Regions from separate parts of the Paenilisteria weihenstephanensis genome, predicted to be linked through region 2. Evidence: predicted binding sites of a transcription regulator. Region 2 holds the regulator's gene; each other region holds the start of a gene.

What was found. The regulator LexA, encoded in region 2, represses DNA repair genes until DNA is damaged. The targets are predictions, from matches to a motif close to CGAACATATGTTCG.
Positions count from the first base shown of each region.
Region 1: uvrB (excinuclease ABC subunit UvrB) is a predicted target of LexA. The motif match lies at 3,006-3,019, and genes of this name have one in related genera.
Region 3: dinB (DNA polymerase IV) is a predicted target of LexA. The motif match lies at 2,919-2,932, and genes of this name have one in related genera.

Region 1 covers NZ_CP011102.1:575,668-581,132, reverse strand. The annotation lists gene uvrA (excinuclease ABC subunit UvrA) at 1-920, opposite strand, end outside; gene uvrB (excinuclease ABC subunit UvrB) at 927-2,903, opposite strand; gene UE46_RS02725 (CsbA family protein) at 3,338-3,577, opposite strand; gene UE46_RS02720 (HD domain-containing protein) at 3,595-4,245, opposite strand; gene UE46_RS02715 (hypothetical protein) at 4,262-4,642, opposite strand; gene UE46_RS02710 (low temperature requirement protein A) at 4,738-5,465, opposite strand, start outside.
Region 2 covers NZ_CP011102.1:1,663,996-1,669,460, forward strand. The annotation lists gene UE46_RS08100 (methionine gamma-lyase family protein) at 1-780, shown strand, start outside; gene UE46_RS08105 (MerR family transcriptional regulator) at 973-1,341, shown strand; gene glnA (type I glutamate--ammonia ligase) at 1,400-2,734, shown strand; gene lexA (transcriptional repressor LexA) at 2,788-3,402, opposite strand; gene yneA (cell division suppressor protein YneA) at 3,561-3,887, shown strand; gene mscL (large conductance mechanosensitive channel protein MscL) at 3,962-4,417, shown strand; gene UE46_RS08130 (DUF896 domain-containing protein) at 4,443-4,676, shown strand; gene tkt (transketolase) at 4,841-5,465, shown strand, end outside.
Region 3 covers NZ_CP011102.1:1,366,132-1,371,596, forward strand. The annotation lists gene zwf (glucose-6-phosphate dehydrogenase) at 1-275, opposite strand, end outside; gene rnz (ribonuclease Z) at 1,108-2,022, shown strand; gene UE46_RS06655 (SDR family NAD(P)-dependent oxidoreductase) at 2,038-2,826, shown strand; gene dinB (DNA polymerase IV) at 2,959-4,029, shown strand; gene UE46_RS06665 (hypothetical protein) at 4,092-4,490, shown strand; gene UE46_RS06670 (toxic anion resistance protein) at 4,643-5,465, opposite strand, start outside.

The sequences.
Region 1 (5,465 bases), 1.1 Mb from region 2:
ATAATGGCACCTTCATTAAGACTCAAGCTCATATCTGGGATAACCGATTCAATGTCTACTTCCAGCTTTGTTCCAAGCCCATCACACGTTGGACAAGCACCGAAAGGACTGTTAAATGAGAACATTCTTGGTTCTAATTCGCCCACCGAGAAGCCACAATAAGGGCAAGCGTAATGCTCACTAAATAAAAGCTCTTTGTCGCCAATGACATCTACGACCGCGTAACCTTCTGCAAGTCTCAGTGCCGACTCAATAGAATCAAATAAACGAGAGGTGACGCCTTCCTTTACAACAATACGATCAATCACGATATCAATCGAGTGTTTTTTGTTCTTCTCAAGTTCGATTTCATCACCAATGTCATACATTTCACCATCAATTCGAACACGAACGTAGCCTTCTTTTTTGACGCCTTCTAATGTTTTCTTGTGAGCACCTTTCTTACCTGAAACAATCGGAGCTAAAATTTGAATTCTTGTTTTTTCAGGTAATTCTAAAACACGATCCACCATCTGTTCAATCGTTTGTGAAGAAATCTCGATACCATGGTTAGGGCAAATCGGATGTCCCACACGTGCATACATCAATCGTAAATAGTCATGAATTTCTGTTACAGTTCCTACCGTTGAACGTGGATTACGACTCGTTGTTTTTTGATCAATCGAAATCGCTGGCGACAAACCTTCAATTAAATCAACATCTGGCTTATCCATTTGACCTAAAAATTGACGTGCGTAAGAAGATAGCGATTCTACATAACGCCTCTGTCCTTCTGCATATATTGTATCAAAAGCTAATGATGATTTCCCCGATCCAGATAAACCTGTCATAACAACAAGCTTATCACGCGGAATCTCCACATTAATATTTTTTAAATTGTTGGCTCTTGCTCCTTGTATTACAATTTTATCTTTTTCCAACTACAATCATCCTTCCGCTTTTAGCTCAAGTAAGGTATCACGAAGTTGCGCCGCACGCTCGAAGTCCAGTGCTTTTGCAGCAGCTCTCATTTCATGTTCTAATTCTTCAATAAAGGCCATTCGCTCTTTCTTATTCATCTTGCTAAGATCTTTCAGGTGCTCCGTTTCTCTAACCTCCGCAGCACTTGTCGCTGAGATAACGCCCCGAACATCTTTTATAATCGTTTGAGGTGTAATGCCATGCTCCTTATTGTAAGCTTCCTGAATTTCACGACGACGTGATGTTTCACTGATAGCATAATTCATCGCATCGGTCATCTTATCTGCGTACATAATAACCTTACCGTTCTGATTACGTGCCGCACGACCAATTGTTTGGACCAAAGAACGCTCCGAACGTAAGAACCCTTGTTTATCAGCATCCAAAATCGTTACAAGAGAAACCTCAGGAATATCGATTCCCTCACGTAATAAATTAATCCCAACAAGTACGTCATACACGCCTAGTCTAAGATCTCGAATAATCTCAATCCGCTCTAACGTCTTAATTTCTGAATGCAAATACTGCACCTTAATACCTGTTTCTTTCAAGTAATCTGTTAGATCCTCCGACATTTTCTTGGTTAACGTCGTAATAAGAACACGCTCATTTTTCTCAATTCGTTCATTTATTTCATCAATCAGATCATCAATTTGGCCTTCAATTGGCCGAACTTCAATAATCGGATCAAGCAAACCAGTAGGCCGAATAATTTGTTGAATAACATCTGGATTAAGCTCCAATTCATATGGTCCTGGTGTTGCCGAAATATACATAATTTGATTCACATGTTTTTCAAATTCCTCTAATCGAAGTGGACGGTTATCAAGTGCAGATGGCAAACGAAATCCATGATCTACCAGCATTTGTTTCCGCGCTTGGTCTCCATTATACATACCGCGAATTTGTGGCATCGTTACATGCGATTCATCAATAACAATTTGAAAATCATCTGGGAAAAAGTCTAACAATGTATATGGCGTTGAGCCAGGTTCCCGCAAAGATAAATGACGCGAATAGTTCTCTACGCCAGAGCAGTATCCCATCTCTTCCATCATTTCAATATCATAATTCGTACGCTGTTCTAATCGTTGCGCTTCTAAAAGCTTATTGTTATCACGCAACACCTTCAATCGATCTGCGAGCTCTGCTTTAATATTAACAATTGCTTTTTTCATAATATCTGGTCGCGTTACAAAGTGAGATGCCGGAAAAATAGAAACATGTTCGCGTTCACCAATAATTTCACCAGTTAACGCATCTACTTCACGAATTCGTTCGATTTCATCACCAAAAAACTCGACACGCATACAGTGCTCATCACGAGATGCTGGGAAAATTTCCACCACATCACCACGAACACGAAAACGACCGCGCTGAAAATCAATGTCATTGCGATCATACTGTATTTCGACTAGATCACGCAACAACTGATCTCGGCTAATCTCCATTCCTGGTCTAAGAGAAACAAGCATTGCGCCATATTCTTCTGGCGAACCTAAACCATAAATACATGAAACACTAGCAATAATGATAACATCTCGTCTTTCAAACAATGAAGCTGTCGCTGAATGTCGTAATTTATCAATTTCATCATTGACGCTCGAATCCTTCTCAATAAAGGTATCCGTTTGCGGAACATAAGCCTCTGGTTGATAATAATCATAGTAACTCACAAAATATTCTACTGCATTGTTCGGAAAAAATTCCTTAAACTCACTATATAATTGCCCCGCCAATGTCTTATTATGTGCAATAACAAGCGTAGGCTTATTTACTTTTTCAATAACATTTGATACCGTAAAAGTCTTACCCGTTCCTGTTGCTCCAAGTAAGGTTTGATGCTTCACACCATTGTTTAAACCCGCAACCAACTTCTCAATTGCTTTAGGCTGATCCCCTTGTGGCGTATATTTCGAAACTAGTTGAAATGTATCCTTCACCTTTTCTCCTCCTCCGTAAAAACGAAAGTGAGTCTAGGCAAATCCCAGACTCATCACTTGTATCTATTTTACCATATTTTTTTTCAAAGGTATACTAAAAAGCGAACGTATTTTCGTATCCAAAGGACGAAAAGCGCTCATCTACGTCGTTAAAGGCTCCGTTCCGGTGCTCAGGTACAATCGTACATTCTGCTCCGGTACTCGCCTTTGCCTAGTAGCTAAGCACTTTTCGTCCTTTGGATGTTCTGTGGTTGAATCTCCGTGAGGCGTTGCTTTTGATTTTGTAGAGAGATTTTGAGATTTTACACCCCACAGTCTAGGCTCTGTTCCAGCGTTCATGTACAATCTGCTCCGGTACTCGCCTTTGGGGATGCGTCTGGCTTTTAGTGAAGGAATATGAATATTTTGCTAACATGTAGTCAAATTCTAGCCACTTATCCTTCTTCAGCTTGGCGTCGCTTGGTGAGCATGTGGGTTGCTGCGATGAAGCCAAGCGTCATAGAAACGGCGTCTATTCCTATGAGCCACCAGGTGTTTGTGAAGCCTAGGCGGGCGGATGCGGCTATTAGAATGATCGTTAGGCCTAGTCCAACGAAGCGTTGGTAGGTAATCCGAGTTAAAATAATGACCAACAATCCTGGAAAAATAAGCGCCGAAATTAGCTGATCCCACATAGATTTACTCTCCCCTTTTAAATGTCCGCTTTTAACACGCGTTCTTTTATTTCATTTGATAAGGCTGGTAATTCTGTTTTTTCAATGCCTTTTTCAGCGAGTAGATCTGGAAGTATTTCTCGTAAAAAGTATTGTACTGATGCCATTTCGCGGAATTTATAAATCGTTTCCAAGGCTTCACTATAAATTTTGACAAAAGTCGGTTCTGGATTTCCTTTTTGAATCTCGCCAAATGATTCGTAGAGCAGGTCGACTTTATCTGCAACAGCTAGGATTTGGCCTTCTAAGGTGTCATCTTTACCTTCTTTTAATAGAACGTGATAGATGGCTTGGAATTCGGGTGGTATTTCGTTATCAATAAAGTTGCGTGTCATGGTTTCTTCCACTTCAGACAACATTTCGCGGAGCTCAGCCGTTGCGTATTTTACTGGTGTCTTGATGTCACCGATAAATAGTTCTGGATAATCGTGATTTAGTGCTTTTTCGTATAGCGCGCGCCAATTGACAGTATTGCCAGCTTGCTCCTCTACGTTACCTAAAAACTGCGCTACTTGTGTGACTTTGAACGAATGCTCGGCCACAGAATGTTCCTGATACTTGAACTTTCCTGGACAGCGATAAATGTTTTCCAAATCGGATAGACTACGAAAATACTGGTGAATTCCCATTTCCCCTCACTCCTTCTCATTCTTCTTGTTTTTTGTTATCTGGGTGTGTGTTCTCTACTTCGCGCATGATTAATGCCGAACTAAACCCGAGCAATGCAATGATTGCCGCGGAATATTGTCTGAAATTATCAGCTGCAAAAATATAAATTAATCCCATAAAAATAAGTGTGGTGACGATTCCCCATGTGAATAGCTTGTGACCTCTTGATACGCCAACTTTCATAACAGAATAAATCCCCACATAACAGACAGCCTGAATTAAAATAAATTGAACAACGGAAATAATAAGGACAGATGTCAGATCATTATTGTACATGACTGATAGAACCGAGACCGCTAGCAAGGCGATAATGCCTAAAATAACGACTACTTTTTTCGTGCCAGATAATTGCTTCATATGTTTCCCCCAAATGGTTTTCTTTTTTTCTAGTATACCGAGCTTGGGCTATGATAGCAACCTAAAACACTTACTAAACACTGATAGAATGCGGTTTATCTACTTATTTTAGTTAACCCAATAAAACGTAGATAAGAGAGGCAACCTAGTAGCATTACTACAAGGAGGAACATCGTCGTCGCGATATGTTGGATCACGAATAGCATTGCGATAAAAGTAACAACGAGAATACCTACTACCGGTAGGAAACTTTTGAATGTAAAATCGATTCCACTTTTTTGATAGACTTTTAAATTAACAAGCGTACTTACAAAGAACATCAGCATTCCAACAAAAAGTAAGGTGAGGAAGAAATAGGGCTCAATTGGTTCGTGAATATACATTTCTAATAATACTGTTATCAAATTTAGACTAATGAAAATAAATAGATGCGAATGAATCATTGTCAATCCGCTCGTCTCCATGTGATGATTCATGCCAGTTGTATACGTAATCATATAGAACGCGAATAGTAGAACCATGATCAGATAGAAGAGTACGCTTGCCATCGATATGTGTTGATAGCTGATCGTAGTAGCCACAGCAATGACAGATTCTCCAAATAGGAGGATGACAAATAAACTATAACGCTCTGCTAAATGCTCGAAATTCGTTGGTACCGCTGCTAACGTTTTGCTAAATACCATAGGGAAAAATGCCACAAACAAAATCGATATAAAATAGAGCCAAAAATGAATACCTGAGTCTGTAAGTAGAGCTACCGCTGCTAGAGTTATGGAGCATAGCAGCGTCACAATCAGCCGTTGACATAAACGTCGCACAT
Region 2 (5,465 bases):
ACAAAAATGATAGGTATTCAGCGCTCCAAAGGTTACGCAGATCGTCCGTCATTCTCGGTACAGCAAATCCAAGAAATGATTGCATTTGTTCGAGAAATCAAGCCGGGTATTGTTGTTTTTGTTGATAACTGTTACGGAGAATTTGTGGAACTAATGGAACCGATTGAAGTCGGGGCTGATTTAATGGCAGGTTCTTTAATCAAAAATCCAGGTGGTGGTCTAGCTAAAACTGGTGGGTATATTACTGGTCGAGCGGATCTGGTGGAGCTGTGTGCTTTTCGTCTAACAACTCCGGGTATCGGCGCTGAAGCGGGTGCATCTTTATACAGTCTATTGGAAATGTATCAAGGTTTTTTCCTAGCGCCACATGTTGTAGCGCAGGCTGTTAAAGGCGCTCGATTCACAGCTGGAATCCTGGATGCTTTTCAAATCGAAACAGAACCAGCTTGGGATGCGCCACGAACAGACTTGATCCAAAGTGTCTCATTTCACGATCGTGATAGAATGGTAGCTTTTGCTCAAGCGATTCAAACAGCATCTCCTATTAATGCCCACGCTGTTCCCGAAGGCGCGTATATGCCTGGTTATGAAGATGACGTTATTATGGCAGCGGGAACATTTATTCAAGGTGCTAGCTTGGAATTAACAGCGGATGGTCCCATTCGCGAACCATATCAATTATACGTACAAGGTGGCTTAACGTACGAACATGTGAAAATTGCGGTTTTAGAAGCAACAACCAGATTATTAGCACAAAAATTACTTGTCTTACCACATTAGTAAAATGACATTTCTATGTAAAAAAGCAGTGAATTTATTTTCGCTGTTTTTTTATATGCTCTAAAAAGCATTGGTACATAAGGTTTTTGGCGATGTTAGATTATCTAACATAAATTTGACAAATGATATAACATACATTATAATGCAACTAACATAAGAAAAATAAGTCGTTTTGCGAAAGGGGAAAAAATCGTGAGTGAAAAAGAAATTAGAAGATCGATGCCTCTTTTCCCGATAGGTCCAGTCATGAAACTAACCGATCTTACTGCAAGACAAATACGTTACTACGAGGATCAGGGGTTAATTAACCCGGCAAGAAATCAAGGAAATCACCGCTTATATTCACTTCAAGACATCGATACACTACTTGAGATCAAAGATTATTTGAATGATGGTCTGAATATTGCAGGAATTAAGAAAATGTACCAAATGCAGCAGGACGAGGAAAAATCGCCGCTTACCAACGAAGATGTACGCAAAATTTTACGAAAAGAAATGCAACAAGCTGGACGTTTCGTGAAACAAGACGCTTCTGGAAAGCAACAATTGCCAAGATTTTGACAAAAGGTATTTACTTTAAAAAAGTTTATATAATATCAATTATTGGGAGGATTTAATTATGACATCGTACACTAAAGAAGACATTTTTCGCTTCGCAGACGAACAAAATGTAAAGTTCATTCGCTTACAATTCACGGATATCCTGGGAATCATTAAGAACGTGGAAATTCCCCTTAGCCAGTTGGGTAAAGCATTGGATAATAAAATGATGTTTGATGGTTCCTCCATTGAAGGTTTTGTACGTATTGAAGAATCAGACATGTACTTATTCCCGGATCTTGACACATGGGTTGTGTTCCCTTGGACAGCGGAAAAAGGAAAAGTAGCTAGATTGATTTGTGATATTTATAATCCAGATGGAACAATTTTTGCGGGGGATCCTCGTGCTAACTTAAAACGTGTATTAGCCGAAATGCATGACTTAGGATTTACAGATTTTAACTTAGGACCAGAACCTGAATTTTTCCTTTTCAAATTAGATGAGCGAGGTAAGCCAACGCTAGAATTGAATGATAATGCTGGGTACTTCGATTTAGCGCCAACCGATCTAGGTGAAAACTGTCGCCGCGATATCGTGCTCGAATTAGAAGAAATGGGCTTTGAAATTGAAGCAAGTCATCATGAAGTAGCGCCAGGACAACATGAGATCGATTTCAAATATGAAGATGCGGTCACTGCGTGTGACAATATTCAAACATTCAAACTAGTTGTAAAAACGATTGCTCGTAAACACGGGTTGCACGCAACATTCATGCCTAAACCATTGTTCGGCGTGAACGGATCCGGGATGCATTTCAATATGTCACTGTTCAATAAAGACGGTAATGCCTTCTTTGATGCTGATGGCGAGGAACAACTTAGCCAAACAGCGTATCATTTCTTAGCTGGTATGTTGAAGCATGCGAAAGGTTATACAGCCGTAACGAATCCAACAGTAAACTCGTATAAACGTTTAGTACCAGGTTATGAAGCACCATGCTATATCGCTTGGTCAGGTAAAAACCGTAGCCCACTTGTTCGTGTTCCAAGTTCTCGTGGTTTGAGTACTCGCCTAGAACTTCGTAGCGTTGACCCAGCAGCAAATCCATACTTAGCGATGGCTGTATTACTCCGCGCAGGATTAGACGGTATCAAAAATGAATTAACACCTCCAAAACCTGTGGATCGTAATATTTATGGGATGAACGAGGAAGAGCGCCATGCACACGGTATTTATGATCTTCCAGAAAGCTTAGCCTTGGCTTTAAAAGAGCTTGAGAATGATGATATTATCGTAGACGGCTTAGGAGAACATATTATGGAACACTTTGTAGAGGCAAAAGTTATTGAGTGTGATATGTTTAGAACTGCGGTTCATCAATGGGAACGCGATCAATACATGGAAATTTACTAAAAAAACAACAAAAAAAGGTGGGCACCGAAAATGGTGCCCACCTTTTTTGTTGTTTATCGAATGTCACGATATAGTCCAATAACTTTCCCTAGGATCGAGACGTTATTCAATATAATTGGATCCAAAGCATCGTTTTCCGGTTGTAGACGGAAATGATTTGCTTCTTTATAAAACCTCTTACACGTAGCTTCATCTTCATCTGTCATTGCAACAACAATTTCACCGTTATTGGCTGAAGTTTGTTGTCTAACAATTACTTTATCTCCATTTAAAATACCAGCATTAATCATACTTTCACCGTCAATTTCAAGCATAAATATTTCTGTTTCACCATTTGCCATATGTTCAGGTAATGGGAAGTATTCATCAATGTTTTCAATCGCAGTGATAGGCATCCCAGCCGTTACTTTACCGATAATCGGGATATTAATAACGTTTGGAGTAGGTATTTCATCCTCTAATGAAAGAATTTCAATAGCTCTTGGTTTTGTTGGATCTCTTCGGATAAGACCTTTTCCTTCTAAACGTGCCAAATGACCATGTACGGTTGAACTAGATGCTAATCCCACAGCTTCACCGATTTCTCTTACGGAAGGCGGATAGCCTTTATCCTTTACTTCCGATTTAATAAAGTCATAGATATCTTGCTGGCGTTTTGATAGTTTCATTTGTTTCACCCCGCTTACTCTTTACTTCTTTATTAACCTCAGTATATCAAAAAAAAAAAGGATATGCAAACAATTGTTCGTTTTTTTAATTGACATAGTAGAACGAGTGTTCTATAATATAACAAAAGGCGAACATATATTCTTTTGGAGGGATAAAGATGACTTTAAAATCTATTTGGGATCGATATTATATTGCTATTATTTTCTTTGTTACATGTTTTGTTTTAGGAATTGTACTATTGATGGTAACAGTTAACCAAGCAGAATCAGATTATAATGAGGTTAGTGTGGCTAGCGGGGATTCAATATGGGCTTTGGCAGATGAATATGCGGGAGAATATAAGATGAGTAAACAAGAATTTGTAGCTTGGATGGAAAAGGAAAACCAATTGATTGATGGAAAGCTTACCGCTGGGAGCACAATTACTATACCAGTTAAGCAAGTAACTGGGGATGACAGTTCTATTCAGTTAGCCGATGAATAATATGCACAATGCTTTAAAAATCTTTTTGTTTCATGTAGAATATGTGATAACAAGGAATGAAAAGAGGTTTTTGAATGTTTAAGGATTTTAAAGCGTTTATTTCGAAAGGGAACGCATTAGGGATGGCCGTAGGTATTGTAATTGGGGCTGCATTTACAAGTATTGTTAATTCACTTGTGAATGATATTATTATGCCGCCACTTGGATTACTCATTGGAAATGTCGATTTTACAAATTTATTTATTAGTCTAAATGGAACGCATTATGATACATTAAAAGCTGCGCAATCAGCAGGGGCGCCGACAATTAACTATGGTATGTTTATTAATAACATTATCAGTTTTTTGATTATTGCTTTCTCTGTTTTTCTGATCATCAAATTGGTATCTAAGTATATGCCGCTAGAACCGAAGCAACCAGCGACTAAAGAATGTCCATATTGTTTATCAGCTGTACCAGAAAAAGCGACGAAATGTCTGCACTGTACTTCTGAGTTGATCGAACAAGAATCTAGAACTTCATCATTATAATATCACTACATTTAGGAGGATGAACATGTTAGAAAAGTCCAAGATAGATCGTATCAATGAATTATCCCACAAAAAGAAAGCTGGGACGATGACAGCGGATGAGAAAATCGAGCAAGATACACTGCGTGAAGAATACATCAAGTCATTCCGAAACCAAGTGCGAGATACAATTGAACACACCACATTTATTGATCCTAATGGTGACGATGTGACACCAGATAAGATCAAACGGAAGCGAGAAGAACGAAAAAAATTATAATAGTCTAGGTTAGGTGCATGTTGCTTAACCTATTCTTATACATGAAACGAACATTTTTGAACATATCTACACATTTTTGAACAAAATGATATTTTTTAGTTGTTTATTATGCGAGAAAGGATTATTATAAATAGTAGTGACTAAAACAAGAGAGGATGTTTCATTTGTTTGATAAAACAGACCAATTAGCAATTAATACTATTCGAACATTATCGATCGACGCAATTCAAAAAGCCAATTCTGGACACCCAGGATTACCAATGGGGGCTGCTCCAATGGCCTACGCCTTATGGTCCAAAGTACTGAAGGCAAATCCAGCGAATTCACACTGGTTTAACCGTGATCGTTTTGTACTTTCTGCGGGCCATGGCTCTATGTTACTCTATAGCTTGTTACACTTAAGTGGCTATAAATTAGGATTAGAGGATTTGAAACAGTTCCGTCAATGGGATAGCAAAACACCAGGGCATCCAGAAGTACATCATACGGACGGTGTTGATGCAACAACTGGTCCACTTGGACAAGGTATTGCAATGGCTGTTGGTATGGCGATGGCAGAAAGACATTTAGAAGCAATGTATAACAAAGATGGATTCCCAGTCGTAGATCATTATACATATGCGCTATGTGGTGATGGAGATTTGATGGAAGGTGTTGCTTCTGAAGCGGCTTCTCTTGCAGGACATCAACAATTAGGCCGCTTAGTTTTAATGTATGATTCAAATGATATTTCACTTGATGGTGATTTAGATAAGTCTTTCTCTGAAAGTGTGAAACAACGCTTCGAGT
Region 3 (5,465 bases), 300 kb from region 2:
CGGTTGGTTACATCATGCGATTGATAATAGAAATGCGATGCAAAATCTTGTGGATCAAAACCGTCTTCCTCAATGCCTTTTAATGATTCCACGACCTTTTCACGGAAGAAATCATTTGTCCATGGCCGACGAGCAGTACCGATTACCGCAAAATTCTCTTTTAAAAAGCCCTTCGTGAAGAGATGGTATAGAGAAGGGTAAAGTTTGCGATTCGCTAGATCTCCCGTACCACCAAAAATTGTAATTAAAGCTACTTGTTCTTTCACCTCTGTCATACGTGCTTACCCTCTTTCATTATTTCAATGAGGTCTTATACTGTCGAAAATAGCTCCAACATAGAAAAAATACAATCATAGTTACCTCATTATTCCTTACTATTTTAGCGGTTTGATTTCTAATGTGCAACTGATTGAGCTGAAAAAATTTTATAAAAGGGTAAAACGGGGGATAGAGAGGGAGAAATGTGGTATTATAAGATGAAAAGCGTAAACAGCCCGTTAGCCTCGACAGAAATTGTTAGGGGGCGCAGTGAAAACCCTCTTTTGGTTTTTGCGGAGGCACCGAAATTTCCGAGAGGCTGGCTGTTGGAGCTAGATCCGGAGGCGCAAAACATGACGCAGTGCAAGGAACGAATGCTCTCTACGTTCGCACTCGTATTGAGGCTCTAAATCGGCGAACGATGCCTCATAAGAGCCACAACATAGGGGGCGCAGTGAAAACCCTCTTTTGGTTTTTGCGGAGGCACCGAAATTTCCGAGAGGCTGGCTGTTGGAGCTAGATCCAGAGGCGCAAAACATGACGCAGTGCAAGGAACGAATGCTCTCTACGTTCGCACTCATATTGAGACTCTAAGGAAATACAGAACATTTCCTAAGAGCCACAACAAAGCGTAAACGGCCCGTTAGATCCGAAGGCGCCAACCTAAAAACTAACCGACAAACCCTAAGATTCTACTTACTCTAGATCCCTAACTTCAATTTAAACTAAGAGTACATTCAAAATATGGTGTCGCAAGAACCATTAGCACATGCATATCAAGGCTCTAAAACGCCTCACTAAGAACAACCACATAACCCCATCAACCAACGAAAGGATTGTGAGTCAACCATGGAATTAATTTTCCTCGGGACAGGAGCAGGTGTCCCTTCCAAAGGCCGTAACGTAACGGCGATTGCGCTCACAATGTTAAACGAGCGAAACAGTATCTGGCTTTTTGATTGCGGAGAAGCAACGCAACATCAGATTTTAAGAAGTTCTATAAAATTAAGTAAACTAGAAAAGATTTTTATCACACACTTACACGGAGATCATATTTTTGGCTTACCAGGACTCATTAGCAGTCGTTCCTTTCAAGGCGGAGAAACACCGCTGACTATATACGGTCCTGCCGGGATTGAGAGTTTTATCCGCACAAGTTTAGTTGTAAGCGGAACACACCTCAAGTACCCTCTCGATATCGTTGAAATAAAGGACGATCTTGTATTCGAAGACAGTGAATTTAAAGTAACTTGCAAAGAGCTAGATCACGGTATTTTGAGTTATGGATACCGAGTGGATGAGGCTGATAAAACGGGATCGCTTGATGCGGCTGCCATTTCAGCGCTTGGGGTAAAACCAGGGCCAATTTTCAAGGAATTAAAAGATGGTAAAACAGTGAAACTCGAAGACGGGAGAAGCATCAATGGTCGTGATTTCATCGGACCCACAAAAAAAGGACGGACGATCACGATTTTCGGCGATACGCGAGCGACAGCAACAGAACTTGAACTGGCAAAAAATGCGGATGTCATCGTTCACGAGGCTACGTTTGGATCTGAAATGGGTGATATGGCGGGTGAATACATGCATTCTACTACGATAGAAGCTGCAACTTTAGCAAAAAAAGCAGATGCGAAACAGCTCATTATTACGCATATAAGCTCCCGATACACGCGTGAGGATAATCGTATTTTGGTAGATGAGTGTCGTCAAATTTTCCCGAATACAGAAATAGCAACAGATTTTGCGATATTCGAACTATAAAGGAGTTTGACAAGGATGAATGATTTTTTAAAAGACAAAACGGTTCTGATCACAGGGGCTTCAAATGGGCTTGGCGCAGAGATGGCAAGGCAGGTTGCGCAGCAGGGAGCGCATACAATTTTAACCGCTCGACGTACAGAAAAATTAGCAGATTTAGCAGCTGATATTGAAATGAAATTCGATGTGAGCAGCCGATATTTCAAAATGGACATGACCGATTTTGCGGAGATTGAACAAGTGGCTGAACAGCTTGGCGACACAAAGGTTGATGTGTTGGTCAACTGTGCTGGGTTTGGAATTTTTGAAGAAGCAGTAACGACTGATTTTGATACAGTGGAGCGGATGTTTGACACCAATGTACTTGGTTTAATGCGATTAACACAACTTATCTTACCTCGTATGATAGAGCGTAAATCGGGCCATATTATCAACATTGCCTCTCAAGCTGGGAAAATTGCTACCCCAAAATCATCTGCATATTCGGCAACGAAATTCGCAGTGCTCGGCTATTCTAATGCGCTAAGAATGGAAGTAAAGCCAGATAATATCAATGTAACAACGGTAAATCCTGGCCCCATTGCGACGAGCTTTTTTGATATCGCGGATAAATCGGGCAACTACTTAGATAACGTTGGTTTTCTCGTTTTAAAACCAGAGAAAGTAGCTGCTAAAATTGTGGCTATTATGGGGAAAGGAAGACGCGAAATCAATTTGCCTTTCTTGATGAATATCATTTCACGAACTTATCAAGTGATGCCTCGTGTTATTGAATTTTTTGGTAAAGGCTCGTTTGAGAAAAAATAAGCGTGTCCAGTGAGATTTCGGTCTTGCTGGATTTTTTTATTTACCTACTTCGTTCTTGCTTTATAGGAATAAATGAGGTATTATTAATAAATAGAACAAACGTTCGTTTTTGTGTGAAGGGCGATGAAGTTTATGGATAAGACGCGTAAGATAATTCATATTGATATGGATGCTTTTTTTGCTTCTGTAGAGGAGCGTGATCATCCTGAATACCGAGGGAAGGCGCTTATTATCGGTGGTGACCCAAACAAAAGAGGCGTTGTTTCAACCTGCTCTTATGAGGCAAGGAAATATGGTGTTCACTCTGCAATGCCGACAAAGCAAGCCTATAAATTATGCCCACACGGTATTTTCATTCATGGGAATATGGAGCATTACCGTGAAGTTTCTATCCAAATCCGAGAAATTTTTCACCGCTATACAGATCTGGTAGAGCCAATGTCACTTGATGAGGCTTATTTAGATGTGACGGAAAATAAGAAGGGTATCAAGTCTGCCATGCGTATTGCCCTCGAAATTCAGCACGCTATCTATCAGGAACTTGGCTTAACAGCATCGGCTGGTGTTTCTTATAATAAATTTATTGCAAAGATCGCCTCAGATTATAAAAAGCCTGCAGGTATGACAGTTGTACTGCCAGATGAGGCTGAGGCATTCCTTGAGAGCCTTCCTGTGACAAAATTTCACGGCGTAGGCAAGGTAACCGCAGAGAAACTTCATGGCCTGGGTATTGAAACAGGTGCCGATTTAAAAGCTTGGGACGAATGGGATCTTATTCGTGAGCTTAATAAACAAGGTTATCGATTGTACCGAGCAGTAAGAGGTCTATCTGACTCGAAAGTAAACCCACATCGGGAACGCAAATCCGTGGGGAGAGAAACGACTTTTGCAAATAATATTTTTGATGAGCGTGAAATGCAGGATATGTTATTTAAGTTCGCCAGTAAAATAGAGGAATCTCTCGAAAAAATTGGAAAGCACGGCAAAACAATTGTTTTAAAGCTCCGTTACAGTGATTTTAGCACGATTACGCGACGACTATCATTAACGGAGTATACAAGGGACGCTAGAATGATCTATGACGCAGGATTGAGCCTACTTCGTGATGTTTATAGTGGAGAAGAAAGTGTTCGATTAGTAGGTTTGACTGTCACGAATTTGAAGCCACTCCATTTTGAAAATTTAAAGTTAGAAGGTTTTTAAAATACCTATTTACTATTTTGCATATTGCGCTTAACATGAAGGTAAAGATAGGAGGATGAGGGATGGATAAGTGGGTGCTCGGAAGTTTTATATTGGTAGTGGTGCTTATCATATCGATTATTTCGATGGCGGCTATAGGGATTTTCAAAATGAAAAAAGGAAGATTGAATAGTTATTTTGTGCATCGTATGGTGAGTGGTCAAATATGGCGTCATATTCAAAGATCTGAGCAGGCTATTACTTTGACGCCAAAAGTACAGCGCCTCCTTATTGCTAGCCATATGAGCCTAATGACCGCACTTGTATTCCAATTGATTTGGACCGTGGGTATAAATCAATTGGATTGGGATATTAGGTTAGTTAGTATTTCTTTCATATGCATTGCAATGAGTATCTTGCTTAATATTTGGGCCAATAGAGCATTTAAGCAAAAAGATTTAAATTATGGAAAAAACCCTTAAAGCATGCTACAAGATACTATTTTAAGTAGCAATGGTTATACAGAAAAGTGCTTTACTTGATTATTTTGATATAGAAAAAAAGCTGTCATCGTTGGGGGGACAGCTTTTTCAGAACAAAAAGAAGACCACTAAAAAGTGATCTCCCTGTAGCATTATTTCATTTCCAATAAACGATCTTTTAGCTCTTGTTCCATGGATACAAGTTCTTTTTCTGCTACGGCGCGTTTTGCACGGCCTTCTTGTTGAATCTTCAATGTTTCTTGCAATGTCTCAATCAAGCTAGATTGTGTCTCTTTTAATGTTTCGATATCTACAATCCCTCTTTCGTTTTCACGAGCTGTCTCAATGGCGTTTGTCTTCAGCATATCTGCATTACGTTTAAGCAGTTCATTTGTTGTTTCTGCTACTTGACGTTGTGCTTCAGCAGCTTGTTGTTGACGCAATAGTGTAAGTGCAATAGCTACTTGGTTTTTCCATAATGGAATAGCAGTCATGATAGAGGACTGAATTTTTTCAGCAAGCACTTGGTTTGTGTTTTGAATCAAGCGAATTTGCGGTGCTTGTTGGATGGTAATTTGGCGACTAAGCTTTAAGTCATGTACGCGTTTTTCAAGGCGATCCGCGAATTGTGTTAGGTCATTTACCTCTTGGAAATCCATCTGATCGCCAGATTGTTCCGCTTTTTTACGTAGTTCTGGAAGGAGCTTTGTATTGATTTCTTCTTGTTTTAGTTCTCCTGCTGCGATGTAGATGTTGAGTGCTTGGAAATAGTCTTTGTTTTTATCATAAAGCTGTTCTAAGAAGGAGTTGTCCTCCATTAAACGTTTCTTCGCATGTTCTAATTTGAGGGCGATACGGTCGATTTGTGTACCCATTTTTTGATATTTGGATGTGATTTCGTTGATAGACTGTTTGACACGAGAGAACATTTTTGTGAAAACGTTCTTGTTTCGTGCAGCAAGTTCATCAGGATCT